DNA from 3 places in the Tumebacillus sp. BK434 genome. Region 1 is predicted to be linked to each of the others. Evidence: riboswitches for the same ligand, from Rfam matches in the RefSeq annotation. Region 1 holds a riboswitch; each other region holds the start of a gene.
What was found. Region 1 has a riboswitch for cyclic di-GMP ahead of EV586_RS05670 (methyl-accepting chemotaxis protein). Riboswitches for the same ligand answer to the same signal wherever they lie in the genome.

Region 1 (5,988 bases):
CCGGGAAGCGCGAGATGCCGAGCGAGAGGTTGATGAACAGCTCCTGATCGTCCACTTGCAGCTTCTGTTTCATCACGGCAAAAATCTGCTCGGCCGCCTGCAGCGCATGATCGGTAACGCTGGCATCCTTTTCCAAAATGATCACAAATTCATCGCCGCCCAAGCGGTACAGCCGCATCCCGGACGACAGATGCGCGCGGATCCGCTTCGCCACCGCCGTCAGCACTTTGTCGCCAAAGGAGTGGCCGAGCGAGTCGTTAAACATCTTGAAATCATCCAAGTCAAAAAACAGCACCGCACCGCGCGTGCCTTTCTTCTGCGCCGTGTCGATCGCAGCGGCCAGATGCTCCATGAACAAGACGCGTCCGGGAATCCCCGTCAAGTTGTCGGTGGTCAACTGCTGATACAGCTGCTCCGACAACTCCCGCTCATTCTCCAGCCGCTTCTGCACATTGTGGTAGATCATCACCAGCAGATACAAGGCGTACACCGTGGCGGCGACACAGGTCAGACCGATCACGTCGACCACCGCTTCGGCCTGGCGGAACCTATCACCCTCAAAAAACTTTAAGAAAAGTGCGATCAACGAAATCAAAAAAATATAGCCATTCGCCAGATAGACTTTCATTCGCAGCCGGTCGGTCACCACATCATACTCGGCAAACAGATACCGGACCATCAAACTTGCCATCACGAGCGCATAGATCACCAGAACCCGCAGCGTGACCACTTCCTGATTCGGCTGCGGCCCCCACGACCAGCCAAACAACGCGGCGGCGCGTGCCGCTTCCAGCATCCACACGACCGCCATCACACACCCAAAAGAGAGCACAGCGCTGGTCACGATGCGAAACACCGAGCGGCTGACTCCCATCTGCTTTTCGATCACCCGTTCACCTCCAGCCCCCATTGCCAGCTCCATGCATATTTACGCTTCATCTACATGAATTTGAGAGTTTACAGAATCTTTGACACTACTATTATAGTAAAAATATCTGCGAAATACCAGTATCGCTTTTACACAGCGTTAATACTCTTTATTTTTCTATAAAATTATTTTGGGAAAAAATCGGGCAGAAGCTTATGACGCTTCTGCCTCGACTTGAAACCGCGATATCGAACGTTGGAGCTCCGCCGCCATTTTGCGCAGGCGATCGGCCGATGCAAACACGTCCTCCATGGAAGCCAGCTGCACGACCGACGCTTCAGCGCACAGTTGCGAGGAAGCGGCCGATTCCTGAGAGATCTGCTTCACCACGTCCACGCCGGCTGCCACTTCTTCCGAGCGGCGCGACATCTCCTGCGAGGCGTTGGTGATCTTCTGCACTTGCACCGCGACATGCTCGGCCGCCTGCAAGATGCGCTGGAACGTTTCGCCTGCCCGGTCGACCAGCACGATGCCGGCCTGCACCTCTTGGGAACCTGCGCCCATCGCCTGCACGACGCGCTGTGTCTCCGCCTGCATCTCGCGAATCAGTTCGGTGATCTGCCGGGCTGACCCTTGTGACTGCAGGGCCAGTTTCGACACTTCGTCGGCGACGACGGCGAACCCCTTGCCGTGTTCACCTGCGCGGGCCGCTTCGATCGAGGCGTTTAAGGCGAGCAGATTGGTCTGGGCGGCGATCCCGGTGATCACTTCGACGATCTTTCCGACCTGCTGCGAGCGCTTCTCCAGCGCCTGCACCGCCTGAGCGGTCGTGCCGGCCGTCTGGTTGATGAAGTTCATCTGGCGGATCGTCTGCTGGATCGCCAGGTTGCCTTGTTCCGCTTCCTGCGCCGTCTGGGCCGATTCTGCGGCGACACCGTGCGAGCGTTTGACGATGCGGGCGATCTCATGCGCCATCGCGTCCATCGCCCCGGCCGATTCCACCGCCGACTCCGCCTGGGCGTCCGCGCCGGAAGCGACCTCTTGGATCGTCGCTGCCACGTGGCGGATGCCTTCCGACGTGGTCTCCGCGTTCCGGGACAGCGCTTGCGACGCGACGGCCACCTCGCCGGCGATCGCCCCGACCTGTCCGATCAGGCGGTGCAGGTTGTCGATCATCGAATTGACCGCTTCGCCCAAGTCTGTGATCTCTTTATAGTCATTCCGGCTGCCATACCGGCTGTGCAGCTTGCCGCCGGCCACTTCCCGCATCAGCTTGCGAATCGCCAGCAGCGACTGCTGAATCTTCCGCGTGTAGAACCAGACCCCGAGATTCCCGATGACCAGTGCGGCTCCTGCCAACAGCAGCGTCAGATTGCGCAGTTCGGTAAGCGATGCAAAAATCTGCTCGTCCGACACCGCCGCCACATAGACCAGATTCCGCTCCGGCACAAATTCAAACGCATAGGTCCCACCCGCGCCGAATCCGCCATCGGCCATTCCCGCCGCTGCTCCTTCGTCCCCTTGAGCGCCGGTTCCACCTGCAGATGCATTCCCTGTTCCAAAGTCGCTGCTCTGCAGAATCCCCGACTTTTGCTGGATGATCTTCGCTTTCAGCTCTTGCCCGATCTGCAGAGCATTTCCCCGCTCCAGCGCAGGTTCGCCGTCGGGGCGGAGCAGTGTCGACTGCACGTGCCAGCCGATCTGCTCGAAGGAGCGGAGCCCGTTTTCCACGACGTATGTTGCTTCCCGCTCGAACATGCGGGAGTCGGACGTCTGCAAGAGAATCCCCACTTGCTTCGCCGTCTGTGCAGCGTGGCCTTGCAATTGAAAATCGGCGCTTCGCTTCAAGTCTTTCGCCAGCACCGCGTACACCGTGCCCCCCATCGCCAAAACGACAAGAAGCAAGAGCGCGGACACAAACAGCGTGAGCCTAGTTTGCACCGAAACGCCCTTGCTTCTCTTTTTCTTCACCATGATGTAAGCCCTCCCCCGGATGGTTGCTACTTCCAGTATGGCAAAACAACATGAAGAAATGATGAACCTTTTGTAAAGCCTGCATCAAACACCAGATGCTGCATATACTAAAGTACGGACGACATCACCAGTGTTGCGAGTGACTTTTTCATTACATGACCTCCTTCTTTTCTAATAATCGACTCCTTCCACCCGGAAGGAGTCCTTTTTTCGGTGTAAAACGCAAAATCCCCACCATGCAAAAGAGCCCTCTACGAGTTGGGGACTCGTAAAGGGCTCCTTTGTGTGGGGGGTAGGGGGATTACAAAAAGGGTAAATGAGTTATGCTACCCGATGAGTCACTGCTGATAAAAAAATCCACCTTCGGTGGGTTGCCGAGGCGGATACTTTGCAGACTGTGGGGTAACAGTCCGCGACCGTATCAATCAGCAACCTGGCAATCATGGTCAACTTAGGGAGAGTTGACGTTAGACCCATGGCTTTGCGTCGCCGCTTTTCAGCGGGTTTGCCTTTATTGATTGACTCATCTTATGGCTTTATTATATGCTCGGGGCATCCCGCTCGTACATAGGTCTAAAGTCCCGTTTTGTTCAAACCGTTTCATCGCTCCAAAACGCTGCCAGCGTCGGCACCACTTCCAGCGGCGAGACTTTGCCGCGCAGGTCGAACAAGCAGTGCACGCTGCGCCCGCGGCTGCCGAACAGCGCCGGCAAGGACAGAGCCGGGTCTTCGCCGCCCGCGCGGATCAGGCTGACCGTGCCCCGCTTTTGCGCGATCGACTCGACGATCTTGACCGTCTCATCGCGCGACCCGCAGTCGATGACGACCACTTCGAGCTCGCGTCCGCAAAACGGTTCGGCTGTCGTCAGCGTCCGGAGGATGCCTTCGATGTAAGAGGCCCCCTCCCGCACGATCAGGATTGCTGTCACCGGCACTCCCCGCCGGTTTCTCTGCGCCATAAACCGCACAGCTTTCCACAGCGCCATAAAGATGCCATACAACGCAAATCCCCAAATGAAAAGAGCGAGCACTCTTGACACCTCCTTGCAGGGTTGTAGTGTCAATATATGCCGCTCCGTTCGCCCACGTGCTTTTTGCCTATAATTTCACCCAGCAGCGTTTTGCCGCGGTGATCACCGCCTGTGTGCGGTCATCGACCGACAGTTTGCCGAGGATGGAAGAGACATGATTTTTCACCGTCTTCTCGGAGATGAACAGCGTCTCGCCGATCGTGCGGTTGCTTTTGCCTTCCGCCATCAGCTTCAGGATCTCCATCTCGCGCTGGGTCAGAATGTCCTGCCATTCGGAAGACAGTTCCGGTTCCCCCTGCTCGAAGTCGCCGTCATACACCTGGTTGGACAGGCGCTTGAACTCGTCGAGCAGCTTGGTGGTCACTTGCGGATGAATGAACGAAGAGCCGCCTGCCACCTGGCGCACCGCTTCGACCAGCACATCCGATTCAACGTCTTTCAGCAGATAGCCGTTCGCGCCGGCGCGGATCGTCTCGAAGATGTACGCTTCATCATCGTGGATCGACAGGATCAGAATGCGGATGTCCGGGTCGGCCTCCTTGATCAGCCGGGTCGCTTCCACGCCCGTGCGCTTGGGCATGTTGATGTCCATCAGCACGACCTGCGGCTTGATCTCGAGCACCAGACTCACCGCCGCTTCACCATCGCTGCATTCGCCGACGATTTCCATATCATCCTCCAGCTCAAAAATGCGACGCAGCCCCTGGCGAAACAGCGTGTGGTCATCCGCCAAAAAAAGTTTGATCTTCTGATGTTGCTCCATGACGATCGCCTCCCTTAATCCGTGATCGGTAACGTGATGTGTACGCGGGTTCCCTTGTTCGGTGCGGACTTGATCTCCACCTTGCCTTCGAGCAGTTGGATGCGCTCCTTCATTCCGATCAGGCCAAAATGCCCGTCTTCGCGGCTCTGCATCGCTTCCTCCACGGCAAACCCTACGCCGTCATCATCTATATGCACTGCGATTTGCTTCTCGGTTAGTTCCAATTTGACATTGGTCACTTTGGCCTTGGCGTGTTTCCAAATGTTGTTCAGCGCTTCCTGCACGGTGCGGAACACCGCCACTTCCAGCGCGGAGTTGAAGCGCCGCTCGCGTCCGAACACCTTGAGCTCGGTGATCACCTTGTGCTTGTCCTGAAAATCGGCGAGATAGCGGCGCAAGGTCGGCACGATGCCCAAGTCGTCGAGCGCCATCGGGCGCAGGTCGAAGATGATCTGGCGCACTTCCGACAGCGAGGCGCGCACCATCTCCTTCAGTTCGCGCAGTTCCCCGCGCACCTTGTCCACATCGCGGTCGAGCATCCGCTCGCAGATCTCGGCGCGCAGCACGACGTTCGCCATCATCTGCGCCGGCCCGTCGTGGATCTCGCGGGCGACGCGCTTGCGCTCCTCTTCCTGCGCCTGGATGACGCGCATGCCGAGGTACTGGCGCTGTTCGGCGTTTTTCAGTGCGGTGCCGAGGTTCTGCAAGTCTCCGGAGAGATAGGAAAACGCGATCGACAGCTGGGTGACCAGCGCTTCCGCCTTGTGGATCGTCTCCTCCAAGTTGCGCAGCCGGCGGTCGAGATCGTCGCGGCGGGCGCGCAGCGCATCCTCCCGTTCGCGGGTGACGAGCAGTTGCGCCTGCAGCACGTGCGCGGCGTCATACGATTCCTTGATCGTCGCCTCTGTATATTTTCCAAAGTCCTGGCTGACCTCCACCAGCGTGCGGCGGGCGAGGCGGTATTGCGCCTCCAAGCGGTCAACCTCCTGGATCGTCTCCTGCACTTGTCTTTGCACGATCGCAGATTCATCGCGCAGGGCTTGGTGTTCCTTGCGCGCGCTTTCGGCGATCTCAAAGACCTGATGTTTCCCTTCCTCGATCGCCAGCAGGGTGCCCTGTATGGCCTGGTCGAGAATCTTGGTGTCAATATCGTGCGCCAACGCAGGCGACCCCCTCGAGTGCTTCAAAGCGGTGATCTATAATAAATTCCATGTGTACGATTATATTCCTGCTAATAAAAGAAAAGGGGGGCGCAGTTGGGTAGGACTGCGCCCCCAGTGCAATGGGGTAAGGGTGATATATCATAGGGTACGATGTTCCCCCCGTTTTTATGGGGGAGTCGCTCAAAAACT
Region 2 (5,988 bases), on a different contig from region 1:
AAATCGCGGCAAAACGAAAAAAATGTAGTTCAGGTGACAGTAGTGAACAGAAAGTCAGGGTAAAGTAGTAGCATTAGCGTACGAAAGGAACGATCCCCATGAACATCCTGATTGTTCTTCCGCCGAACCAGCCGTCCGGCGGCAATTGGACTTACTCGGGGCGCTTGCAACGCAACTTGCGCCCGTACGGCATCGACATCACGATCAAACCGCTCGACCAAGTGTCCGACCCGGACTATGCGGCGGCCGATATCATACACTCCTACAACGCTTATGTGACCGGACGCCACATCGTCAAGGACGCTAAGCGCCACAAGAAGCCGCTTGTGCTGACGATGACCGGCACCGATGTCAACGAGCATCTCGGCCATCCCGACACGACCGAAACGATGACCGAAGCGGTCGATTACGCGGCGGCGATCGTCTTCTTGACAGAAGAAGCGAAAGAGCGCCTCGCGACGCTGCGCCCGTCGGCGGCTGCCAAGTCACAGGTGATCAACCTCGGGATCGACCTGCCGCAAGGGGCGGGCAAAACGCGGGCCGATTTTGGCTTGGCGGACGACGAATTCCTGTTCCTGCTCGTCGCCGGCCTGCGCCCTGTGAAGCGCCCGCTCGACGCGTTCGAGCCGCTGCAAAAAGCGTATGAGCAGTTGCCGCAGGTGCGGTTTGTACTGGTCGGCCCGGTGCTCGATGACAAGGTGAAAGCGGAAGTCGATGCCGCGTTTGCCGGCAGCCCGTTCGCCCGTTACCTCGGCTCGGTGCCGTATGAAGAGATCGCCGATCTATACCGGGCGGCCGATGTGGTGATGAACACGTCTTCTTCCGAAGGCCTCTCCCACGCCCTGCTCGAAGCGATGTCGATCGGCAAGCCGGTGCTGGCCTCTGACGTGCCGGGCAACCGCGACCTGATCCGGGACGGTGTGAACGGCTTCCTCTACGACAATGGCCCGGAACTGACCGCCAAGGCCGTCCAACTCGTCACCGACCCCGACATGCGCGCGAAGCTCAGCCAAGGGTCGCTGCGCACCATCGCCGATCATTACTCGCTGGAACGCGAGCGCGACACCTTCCTCGCGATGTACCGCGCGATCTGCAACGCCGCACCTTGCGGCGCTCCTTCCAACTAGCAAAGCAAAAGGGACTCGATCTCCGAGTCCCTTTTTTCATGCACACAACTTGTTACCTCTGTGACCTCAATCTCCGGCAGGCTGGGCGGCCTAGTTAGAAACGCTGTTTTCTCCCTGATGCATCTCGATATCCTTTTGCAGCACCCGCTCCAGCAAGAACGGCGGGCGCTTGGAATTCGCTTCGTTTTTATTGAGAACGGCGCCGAGGATCTTGGCGCTTACCTGGCGCAGGCCGGCTACGGCGGTGGCGGCGGCCTCGCGGGCGACTTTGCCGCTCTTGATGACGAACAGCACGCCGTCCGCATGGCGGGCCAAAGCGTTTGGCAGCAGCGAAGAGTTCATCGATCCGCTGTCGATCAGGATGATGTCGTAACGGTCGCGCAAGACCGGCATCACGTCTGTTAGGCGCCCTTCTGCCACCGAGCGCAGCGCCTGCAGCGAGGCCCGGCCCAGCGGCAAAACATCAAGGCCTGCGATCACCGACTGGCGGATCGTCTCGTCGAGCTCTGCCGCTCCGAGCAGCAGATCGCACAAGCCCGCCTCTCCCCCGCCCGGCGCAAGGCCGTGCAAGACCGGCTGCTCCGCATTGGCGTCGAGCAGCAGCACGGAGTGCCCATGTTGCGCCATCAGGATGCCAAGGTGGGTCAAGATCGTCGTTTTGCCTTCCTTGTCGTGCGTCGAGGTGATGACGATCGTGCGCACATCTTCCATCGTCAGCACCGGCAGCAGGTTGCGGTACAGATGCTGATAGCCATCCAGCACGCGACGGTTGCGCTTCGTCGGGTTCAACTTCAGCTGCGGCAGTTCGCTTGCTGCTGCGACATCTTGTTTCAGCCCCCACCAGCGCCGCTTCGGCGACCACGTGCCGATCTCGCCGATCGTCGCCAGCCCGGTCTCAAACTTGATCTCCTCGCGGCTCTTCATCGTCGGATCGAGGTATTCCCGCACACCAAACGCGCCGATCGCCGCCATCGTCGACAAGATCAGAGCGATCGCCACGTTCATCGTTACATTGGGAGCCGTTTTCGAAGACGTCTGCATCGTCGCCCGATCGACGACGACCACATTGTCGACCTGCATCAGCTGTCCGATCTTCAGCGTAAACACGCGGGCCAGTTCATTGGCGATCACGATCGCCGCTTCCCGATCCGGATAGGTGACGGTGATCGTGAAGATCGACGAGTCGGTGTTGTTGACGATCTTGATCTTCGTGCCCAGCTCATCGGGCGACATCTGCAGGTGCAACTTGTCGATCACCTCTTGCAGCACGAGATGGCTTTTGATGATCTCATTGTAGGTCTTGATCACCTTCTGGTTGGTCAACACTTCATTGAGCAGATATTCGGCCGAGATCGTCGGGTCGGTGTTGACGAGGAGCGCCGTCGTCGCCTTGTACGTCGGCGTCACCACGAACATGCTCAGGTAGGTCGAGGTGCCGACCGCAAAGCCGACGATCAAAACCAACAAGCCGAGGCGTTTCTTAACGGCATTGTAGTACTTTTTCCACAGATAGCCTAACATGCCGGTTACACCTCCTTATTTGCCTGCTCCGGTCACAGCCGTATGCGTGTTGAAAAACATCCAGACCGGCTCGGCAACGAGCGGGTTCATCAGGTTCGGTTCATCGACCACAAAACGCGCCTGAATCGACAGCTTGTCCTGCTCCGCCTTGTATTCGATCAGCTTCTTGACCAGCTTCGGGTCTTTGACTTCATCTGGGGCAAACCTCATCTCCAGCATCCGCACTTCGCCCGGCAGCCACTCGTCAAGCGGCCCTTCAATCGTTCCGTTAAAAACCACGCCTTCATAATAGTAGGCGCTGAGGACGATTCGCTTCGGCGTGAAATTGCGCAAATAGCCGTTGTACAAAAACATCTTTACGCTGACGGCACCGGTATCGTCCATCTGCAATTTGCTGTCGCCGGGGATAAATAGCAGATTGAAAAAACCGGAGACAAAATACCGCCCCGTCGGCATCGCCGCCAGGTGACTTTCCACGTCCCGGCGCTCTTTTTCTGACAATTCCTCGAGCTGTTTCTTGTTCCAGACCACCGTCTTTGGCAAAAAAGTGGTCACCGCATCGGCCGGTTTCGCCGGCTCCTCCGCGTCTTCGGAAACGACCGGCGGCTGCTCAACCGGCGCCGGAGCGGCTCCCTGCTTGAGGAAATACATGGCGCCGAGACCGATGTTGCCTAGCAGCGATGCGCCGATCAGCATCAGGAGCCAGCGCGGCAATTTCCAGCCCGCACTATGCTTTTTGACCACCTGCGCCCTGATGCTGCGCGGCGCTAACCGTTCCGCATCGGTCGGCAGGCTCAGCGCCCCTGCCTGCTCCTCGACAGCCTGAAGCGCTTCAAAAAATCCTGCCTCTTGTGAGGCGGAGCGGAGCTTGTCTTTACGCTCTTCAGTTCCCATCGTGCTACCTGCCCCTTTTCCGCTCTATAAATCAGAATCATCCCTGAGATTTAATGTTTTAAATCAAATTTGGTACTCCAGAACTATTGAATCGATTCTCGAAAGAATAAAATCATCTAAATCATAGGCAATAAGTCCTGCTGATGTCTTGACTTCGCTTTAATTATATCCTACTATGAAACTATCGTCATAGTCATAGTATAAAAAATCATCTATCATATGTCGAATTTTGTAAAATCCACACGAAATGGCAAACCGCTCGAAAGGGCGGGACGCAAAGCTGCGGGCCTACAGCGGGTGACCACTCGCCATGGCAGCCGGGTTGCCGAAGGGAGAGAGAATTGTGCGTTTCCGTTTACCTGTTTCATTGATGCTAGGCGTACTCGCCGGTTCGATGTCTGTCATGCTGAACGTGCCTGACATGATGTCAAACGCGGAAGGCATTGGATTCACACAGTCTGTTGCCCTTGAATCTGAACAACTGAAATCGTTCATGCAGCGTGACCACAACTTAGTCCTCGAACAGAATCGTTTTTATCAAGAGAACCGTGATCTGTTCGACAACTGGGAATTATTGCAACAACATTCCGAATTATTTTCCATTTATCAAGAAAAGCTCAATGAACTCTTTCAAGATAATATCCAACTGTTTTAACACCACGAATCTGACATCCGCCCTGTTGCCTTTCCGGCAACAGGTTTTCTTTTGATTATACATAAATAACAGCCCCTGTTCCATGAGGAGGACAGGGGCATTTTTGTCAAAAAACGGTCACTTTAATGAATCGCTTTTTTCTTAAAGCGTCCGCCCATCACGTCGGCGACATGCTCGATCGCGATAAAGGCAGCCGGGTCGTATTCGAGTACGATGTCTTTCAGCTTGGCAACCTCCAGCCGGGTGACGATCACGTAAAGCAGTTCTTTCGGTTCACCGCTGTAGCCGCCTTTGCCGTACACGTGCGTCACACCGCGCCCGAGGCGGTTGAGGATCGCTTCGGAGATGTCGTCCGGATAGTCGGAAATGATCGTGACCGATTTCGATTCGTCGAGTCCTTCGATGGTGATGTCGATCATTTTAAAGGCGATAAAATAAGCGATCAGCGAATACATGGCATGGTCCCAGCCAAAGACAAATCCGGCGCTGCCGAGGATGAACACGTTAAAAAACATCACCACTTCGCCGACGGAGAACCCCGACTTGCGCGAGACGAGGATGGCGACGATCTCCGTACCGTCGAGCGACCCGCCGTAGCGGATGATCGTGCCTACGCCGATGCCGATCACCACACCGCCGAACACGGTGGCGAGCAGCAGATCGTCTGTAAACGGACGTGCACCGTGCAACAGCGTCACGAAACCGGACATCAGGATCACGGCGATCAAGGTGGTAAACGCAAACGTGCGTCCGATCTGTTTGTAACCGACGAGTAAAAACGGCAGGTTGAGCAGGATCATGTAGATCCCAAACGGCGTGTTTGTCAAATAGGCCAGCAAGATGGAAACGCCGATGATCCCGCCGTCGATCACCGAGTTGGGGACGAGGAAGATCTCCAGCGCCACCGCCACCAGCAAGGAGCCGAGCGTGATGAAAAACAAGCGCTTCAGCTTGGCGGCAAGCGATTTCTTGCGGTGCGCGCGCCGGGTTGTGGTCTGTGCGTCCATAGGAGCCTCCTACAAGATTGATCCTCCTAATCGTTTCCTACTGCCCCCGTTTTATACCTAGCAAAAAGCACCCGGTCTCCTCGATGGCGAGCGGGTGCTTTTTATGTTTTGCGGACCAGGATCTGGCGTTCGCCGTGCTCCAGATGGGCATGAATCAGCAGGGCGGCCCGCTTTGCGTCACCGGCTGCGATCGCTTCGTACAGCAAACGGTGCTCGCGGATCGACGCTTCCGGGTCGGCAGCCGTCTCATGCGTGGCGCGCAAGGTGCTGCGCAGCGCTTCGGACAGCGTGTTCATCAGGTTGAGAAGCACGTTGTTGCCGGACGCTTCGGCGATGGCGATGTGAAACTGCAAGTCGCAGGCGACCTGCTCCTCAAGCGTATGGCGGGCTGTCTCCTGCCCTTCCAGCGCCTGCTTGATCCGCAGGAGCCCTTCCTCCGTCCGGCGCTCGCAAGCCGCCTGTACGGTGCCGGTCTCCAGCAGGCGGCGCATCTCCAACAGGTCGCGGAGGTTGCTGCGGCCAAGCAGGAGCGCAGCGTTCATCGGCTCGATGATCATCGTCTGCACGTCGATGCGCTGCACGAACGTGCCTTCGCCGTGGCGCAGGTCGATCAGGCCCATGCCGACCAGTGAAGAAAACGCTTCGCGCACCGCCGCGCGGGACACGCCAAACTGTTTGGCCAGTTCGGTCATCGGCGGTAGTTTGTCACCTGGGGCGAGCACGCCGTCCTCGATCATCCGCTTGATGTGGCGAGCCACCTCTTCATAGATCTTCGTCGGCTTGG
Region 3 (5,988 bases), on a different contig from region 1:
CTCACCTGTTTGCTTGAGCAGATCAACCGGACGTCGCGGCGGCGGATCATCACGCTCGAGGACCCGGTCGAGTATGTGCATGCCCATCAGCAGAGCCTGATCGATCAGCGGGAGGTCGGGCGCGATACGCGGTCGTTTGCGGACGGGCTGCGGGCAGCGCTGCGGCAAGACCCGGATGTGATCTTCGTCGGAGAGATGCGAGATCTGGAGACGATCGCCACGGCGGTCACCGCGGCCGAGACGGGTCATCTGGTGCTGGCGACGTTGCACACGTCAGACGCCCCGCAGACGATCGACCGCATCCTCGATGTGTTCCCGGCCGTTGGACAGCGCCAGATCCGCTCCCAGCTGGCCTCCGTGCTGCTTGGCGTCGTCTCTCAGCGCCTTCTGCCCAAGCGCGGCGGCGGCCGGGTCGCCGTCCAAGAGATCCTCGTCAACACGCCCGGCGTCGCCAATCTCATCCGCACTGAGCAGTCCCACCAGCTGCGCACCGCCATGCAAACAGGCAAAGCGCACGGCATGCAGACGTTTGAGCAGCACCTGCATGAATTAGTCTGCCGCGGGTTGATCGATGCAGACACAGCAAACAAGCACCTCTCGTCCTAGCAGGTGCAAACGGGTTGTTGATTCGGAAGGAGAGTGTCGATGAATGAGCTGGATGCATGTTATGCAACACGGGATAGTAAGGGGAGGTGGTGATGATGAAGGGGCGTCCAAGAAGTAGCAGCGCGAAACTGCGAGGTCATCGTTCGACAGGCGTCGCCCTGTCAGCATTCGTCTTGCCGATTGTGGTAGTTCATGGGGGATTCTCCGGGGAAACAGGCGTGGCGGCGGTGTTGTTTTTGGTGCTCATCCTGCTGACTGTCACCGATTTGCAATCGATGCTGATGCCGAACCGGATCGTCTATCCGTCGCTTGCGATCTTGTTTCTGCTGCGGCTGTTGATTCATCAGGAGCCGTTTTTCCAGTACCTGCTGGGCTGTGCAGTCGGCTTTACCGCGCTGGCGGTGCTGGGGCTGGTGACGAACGGGATGGGGGGCGGCGATGTAAAAGTGTTCGCTTTGATCGGACTGGTTCTGGGGGTCAAAGGGGTGTTATTGGCCCTGTTCTTCTCCTGTCTGTGGGGCACGCTGATCGGTCTTCCGCTCTTGTGGACGCGGCGGATTCGGCCCGGCCAGCACATTCCTTTTGGTCCGTTTATCCTGCTTGGCACTTTCTCGACATGGGCTTACGGCGGCGCGCTGTGGGGGTGGTATTGGCAGCAGTGGAGCGCACCGGCAGACGGACTGTCCTTCTTTTTGTTGGTTCTTGTAACTTTACCACCCGCATAATCTGTCTACGTACCTCCAGTGCCGGAGTGAAAGGAGTGCGTCAAATCCTGTCGAATCGATGCAATATTCAGTTATTTCCATTTCTGCCCATTGCCAGATTCGGAAAGTAGGGTTATACTGTATCCAGTTCTTGTCCGCATGATATTGGGGGTAGTTTCCAGCGTGGGAAATTACAAAAAAAGAGGTGGTTGAGTGCAAAAGGTCAACCGTAAGTCTGTTTACTGCCTTTCTGCAGCGGCTGTCGCACTCCTGATCGGAGGCGTGGCAACAGCAACGTCCACTTACAAGACGGTAACCTTGGAAGTTGACGGACAGAAGCAGGAAATCTCCGGTTTCCAAGTGGGGACGGTAGGAGAGCTGTTGCGCGACAAAGGCGTGACAGTAGGAACAGAAGACTTGGTGCAACCTGCAGCTATAGACGCACTTGCAGAAGGAACGATCATCACAGTCACACATGCAAAATCCATTCAAATCCAGGACGGCACCAATGAAGTGGTCAGCGTGAAAACGCAGGCCGGCACGACAGAAGAATTGCTCAAAGAACTAGGTATCAAGCTGAATCAGGCTGATAAGACCAATCTGGAATTAAGAGCCTCCATCGAAAACGGACAAAAGATCACGATCACACGCAGATCTGAAGAAGTGAAAGTCGCAGAGGAATCCATACCTTTTCAGACCGAACGCCAGCCAGATGCCAACTTGTACACAGGCACTGAGAAAGTGCTGACATCCGGTGTGGAAGGGAAAGCCAAGATCACAACGAAAATTGTGTTCGAAAATGGCAAAGAAGTCGATCGCAAAGACGAGCGCACAGTCGTCAGCGCGCCGGTCAACCAGGTCGTCTCCTACGGAACGCAGCAGCGTCCGGTTGTGGTGGCGAGCAGGGGGAGCGATACCAACCTGACCGCAATGAAAGTGCTCACCATGGCTGCCTCGGCGTACTCGATGCCGGGAGAGCGGACTGCCTCGGGCGGTGCTGCCGGGCAGGGGACGATCGCGGTGGATCCGAACGTGATTCCGCTCGGTACGAAGCTGTATATCGAGGGATACGGATACGGAGTAGCCAGCGATGTCGGCGGGGCGATCAAAGGCAATCGAATTGACATTCATTTTGATACTCGCGAACAGGCACTTCAATTCGGCCGCCGTGCAGTGAAGGTTCACATCCTGAACTGATCGGATCTCTCTATAAGATTAGACGGAAAAAGGTGTTCTCAGGTTTCGTGCCTGAGCACACCTTTTTTTATTTTATCGCTCTTTTTTCTTTGTCATAGCTTTGCAGAACTTTTCATAGACTCTAGCAACTAGACTCGGAATCTGAAAAGGAGCGGTGAGCATGGACAAACCACAAATCAACGTACATATCAAAAGCAAAAGCACAAGTAAGGCCGACGCCTGCACCCGATTTCCATCCCGCCTGCAGCGCGGGCTGAAGAGCAGCGCCGGCAAGGGGCGAATCTTGTTTCCGTTACTTCTCGCCACGCTGACCGGCGTCTTGCTTGGCGTTTGCCTGCTCCTGTTGTTCAAAGGACAGACCGCGTCTGGCATCGTCTCCGCCACATCGCCCGATGCGCCCGCCGCACAGCCGGGCGGAGTCCCGGCCTTCGGTGCCGAGGCAGAATTGCCCGGCGTCTCCTTGTACGCGATGCAGATCGGCGTGTTCAAAGACCGCGCCCGTGCTGAAGCGCTGCAAGCGGCCGTCGCCGACAAGGGCGTCGGCACGGTAATCCGTGGAACCGAACAGTTTCAGGTCTTCACCGCCGTCACCGCTGACAAAGCGGCTGGCAAGCAACTCGAAGCGGCGCTGAAAGATCTGGAGATCCAGCACTATCCCAAGGAGTTCATCATCGAAGCTCGCAGCGGCAAGCTGACGGGCGTCGCCGAAGCGGACGCGAAAACGATCACCACCGGCATCGCGAAGGAATTGCAGCTCGCCGCCGCGATCATGCCGCTGGCGCTCGAACCGTCGCCCGATGCGTCCAAAGCCAAAGCGCTGGCGCCGGAGCTCGCCGCGCTCGACGGCGAGCTGAAAAACTGGCAGACCATCCTCGCCAAGGCGAATCGCACGGAGGAGAAAGTCCTGTTGGAAAAAATGCACGGCTCGCTGTCGGAAGCGGTGAAAGCGGTGCAAGAAGGAAGGGGTATGTTTGCCGCACAAGTTAAATTGACCGCTTTTTATCTCGGCTATGAATCGCTCGTTAGCAACTTGTTGAAAAGTGAGTAGACAAAGCGGGGTACGGCATTTACAATAGGGGTAACCTCATACGGGTAAGGGCAAACTTGTCGAAAGGCAAGGACGCAAAGCCATGGGTCTTCGGACGGCAGCAAGCTGTCACAGATCGCCAGGTTGCAGGAGGCAGACCTTACTCTGCCGCACTCCAGCGCCCTTCCTGATACGGAGAGGGCGTTTTTCATCTTTGCAACAAGGAGTGTAGACCTCATGAATAAAATGATGCGTAACCTCTCGACCCTATGTCTTGCATGCACTCTGGTCACGGGGGTGGCCGTCGCAGACACCGCGCTGGCTCAGCCGGTCGCAGCCGTCAAGCAAAAGCCCAGCTCCCTGACCGGGATCAATTCCTATACAATCTTCTACGGCGAGCCGAAACCGGCCGTCTTGCAAAAGCTGACCGCCTATGAACTGGTCGTGATCGAACCGCGCCTGTGGACCAAGGCTCAAGTTGACACCTTGAAGCAAAAAGGGGTCAAGGTGCTCGGCTACCTCAGTGTGCTGGAGCAATACAAAGACTCCGACCTGCTGAAACAGGCAACAAACGGCGACTATCTGACCATCAAAGGCAAGCGCGACTTCCGTTCGGACTGGGAGTCCTGGTCGATGGACATCAACAGCGCACACTACCGTCAACTGCTGCTCGAAGATTATCGCAGCCAAGTGCTCGCTAAAGGTCTGAACGGCGTGTTCCTCGACACGATGGGCAACGCCGATGACGGCATCTGGCCGTCTGATGTCTCCAATCGCCAGCGTGAAGGGGCGGTGCAGTTCGTCGCCTCGCTGCGTGCGGACTTCCCGGCGCAGACGATCGTGCAAAACTGGGGCCTGACCGCGCTGAAAGACCGCACGGCGCCGTACATCGACGGCATTTTGTGGGAAGACTTCGACCCGCAGGTGGTCAGCAAAGACCAGTGGAGCCAGAACCGGATGAAAGAGCTGTCCGCCCTGAAGCAGAAGCACGGCCTCACGGTGCTGACGGTGGACATTGGGCTGACCGGCAAGCAGAAGACCAGCTATCTGCAGCTCAACAGCAAGCTCGGCTATGTGGGGCAAGTGATCAAGAAAAGCTATGATGAACTCTAAAATGTACCGGATTTGAATGAACCGGTTCGGATATAACGGCAAAGTATGGTACGATAGAGTAATATTTGCACATACAAAGGAGTTTCTCTATCATGACAGCATATCGAGTTGAAAAAGACCTTCTCGGCACAAAAGACGTGCCGGCAGACGCATATTACGGCATTCAGACCCTGCGCGCCGTGGAGAACTTCCCGATCACGGGCATCCCGCCGCATGTGGAGATGATCCGCGCCCTGGCAGCCGTCAAAAAAGCGGCCGCGCTGGCGAACATGGAAGTGGGCGTCTTGAAGAAAAAGATTGGGGAAGCGATCGCCCAAGCTGCTGATGAAGTGCTTGACGGTCAATTCCACGATCAGTTTATCGTCGATTCCATCCAAGGCGGTGCCGGCACTTCGATGAACATGAACGCCAACGAGGTGATCGCCAACCGCGCGATCGAGCTGCTCGGCGGCGCGAAAGGCGAATATCTGCACTGCTCGCCGAACACGCACGTCAACATGGCGCAGTCGACCAACGACGTGTTCCCGACGGCGATCCGCATCGCCTCGCTGAATCTGGCGCAAGGCGTCGTCACAGAGCTGGACAACCTCCGCAACGCTTTGCAGGCGAAGGCACAGGAGTTTGACCAGGTGATCAAGATGGGCCGCACCCATCTGCAAGACGCGGTGCCGATCCGCCTCGGACAGGAATTTTCCGCTTATGCGCGGGTGATCTCCCGCGACTATGATCGCGTCGTGCGCTCGCTCGACAACCTGCGCGAGATCAACATGGGCGCGACGGCGGTCGGCACCGGCCTGAACGCCGACCCGCGCTACATCGTCAAAGTGGCCGAGCATCTCCGCTCGATCACCGGGCTCGACCTCAAGCGGGCTGACGATCTCGTCGATGCCACACAGAACACAGACGCCTACACCGAAGTGTCGGGCGCGCTGAAGATCTGCGCCGTGAACCTGTCGAAGATCTGCAATGACATCCGCTTGATGGCATCCGGGCCGCGCACCGGCCTCGGCGAATTGAACCTGCCGCCGCGCCAGCCGGGCTCGTCGATCATGCCGGGCAAAGTCAACCCGGTCATGGCTGAAGTGGTCAACCAGGTCGCATTCCAAGTGATCGGTAACGATCACACCATCTCGCTCGCCTCGGAAGCGGGTCAGCTGGAACTGAACGTGATGGAGCCGGTGCTCGTCTTCAACCTGCTCCAGTCCCTGTCGATTCTGCAAAACGCGTTGCGCGTCTTCCGCGAGCGCCTGATCGAAGATCTGACCGCGAACGTAGAGCGGTGCCGCCAACTGGTCGAGATGAGCGTTGGCGTCGTCACTGCGATCAACCCGCATGTCGGCT

Region 2: it holds a riboswitch for cyclic di-GMP, as region 1 does, so the genes downstream of both, EV586_RS14655 (hypothetical protein) here and EV586_RS05670 (methyl-accepting chemotaxis protein) in region 1, are expected to answer to the same signal.
Region 3: it holds a riboswitch for cyclic di-GMP, as region 1 does, so the genes downstream of both, EV586_RS04375 (glycoside hydrolase family 191 protein) here and EV586_RS05670 (methyl-accepting chemotaxis protein) in region 1, are expected to answer to the same signal.

Annotation. Positions count from the first base shown of each region.
Region 1 covers NZ_SLXS01000002.1:251,588-257,575, reverse strand. Annotated here, with positions in the region: gene EV586_RS05675 (putative bifunctional diguanylate cyclase/phosphodiesterase) at 1-889, opposite strand, end outside; gene EV586_RS05670 (methyl-accepting chemotaxis protein) at 1,082-2,842, opposite strand; cyclic di-GMP riboswitch class I at 3,267-3,362, opposite strand; gene EV586_RS05665 (glycosyltransferase family protein) at 3,433-3,873, opposite strand; gene EV586_RS05660 (response regulator transcription factor) at 3,941-4,636, opposite strand; gene EV586_RS05655 (sensor histidine kinase) at 4,651-5,796, opposite strand.
Region 2 covers NZ_SLXS01000005.1:193,493-199,480, forward strand. Annotated here, with positions in the region: gene EV586_RS14640 (glycosyltransferase) at 99-1,127, shown strand; gene EV586_RS14645 (tyrosine-protein kinase domain-containing protein) at 1,218-2,648, opposite strand; gene EV586_RS14650 (flagellar basal body-associated FliL family protein) at 2,664-3,542, opposite strand; cyclic di-GMP riboswitch class I at 3,782-3,872, shown strand; gene EV586_RS14655 (hypothetical protein) at 3,853-4,197, shown strand; gene EV586_RS14660 (YitT family protein) at 4,320-5,204, opposite strand; gene EV586_RS14665 (FadR/GntR family transcriptional regulator) at 5,306-5,988, opposite strand, start outside.
Region 3 covers NZ_SLXS01000001.1:1,208,196-1,214,183, reverse strand. Annotated here, with positions in the region: gene EV586_RS04395 (type IV pilus twitching motility protein PilT) at 1-606, shown strand, start outside; gene EV586_RS04390 (prepilin peptidase) at 702-1,331, shown strand; gene EV586_RS04385 (3D domain-containing protein) at 1,524-2,507, shown strand; gene EV586_RS04380 (SPOR domain-containing protein) at 2,668-3,555, shown strand; cyclic di-GMP riboswitch class I at 3,595-3,686, shown strand; gene EV586_RS04375 (glycoside hydrolase family 191 protein) at 3,772-4,647, shown strand; gene aspA (aspartate ammonia-lyase) at 4,740-5,988, shown strand, end outside.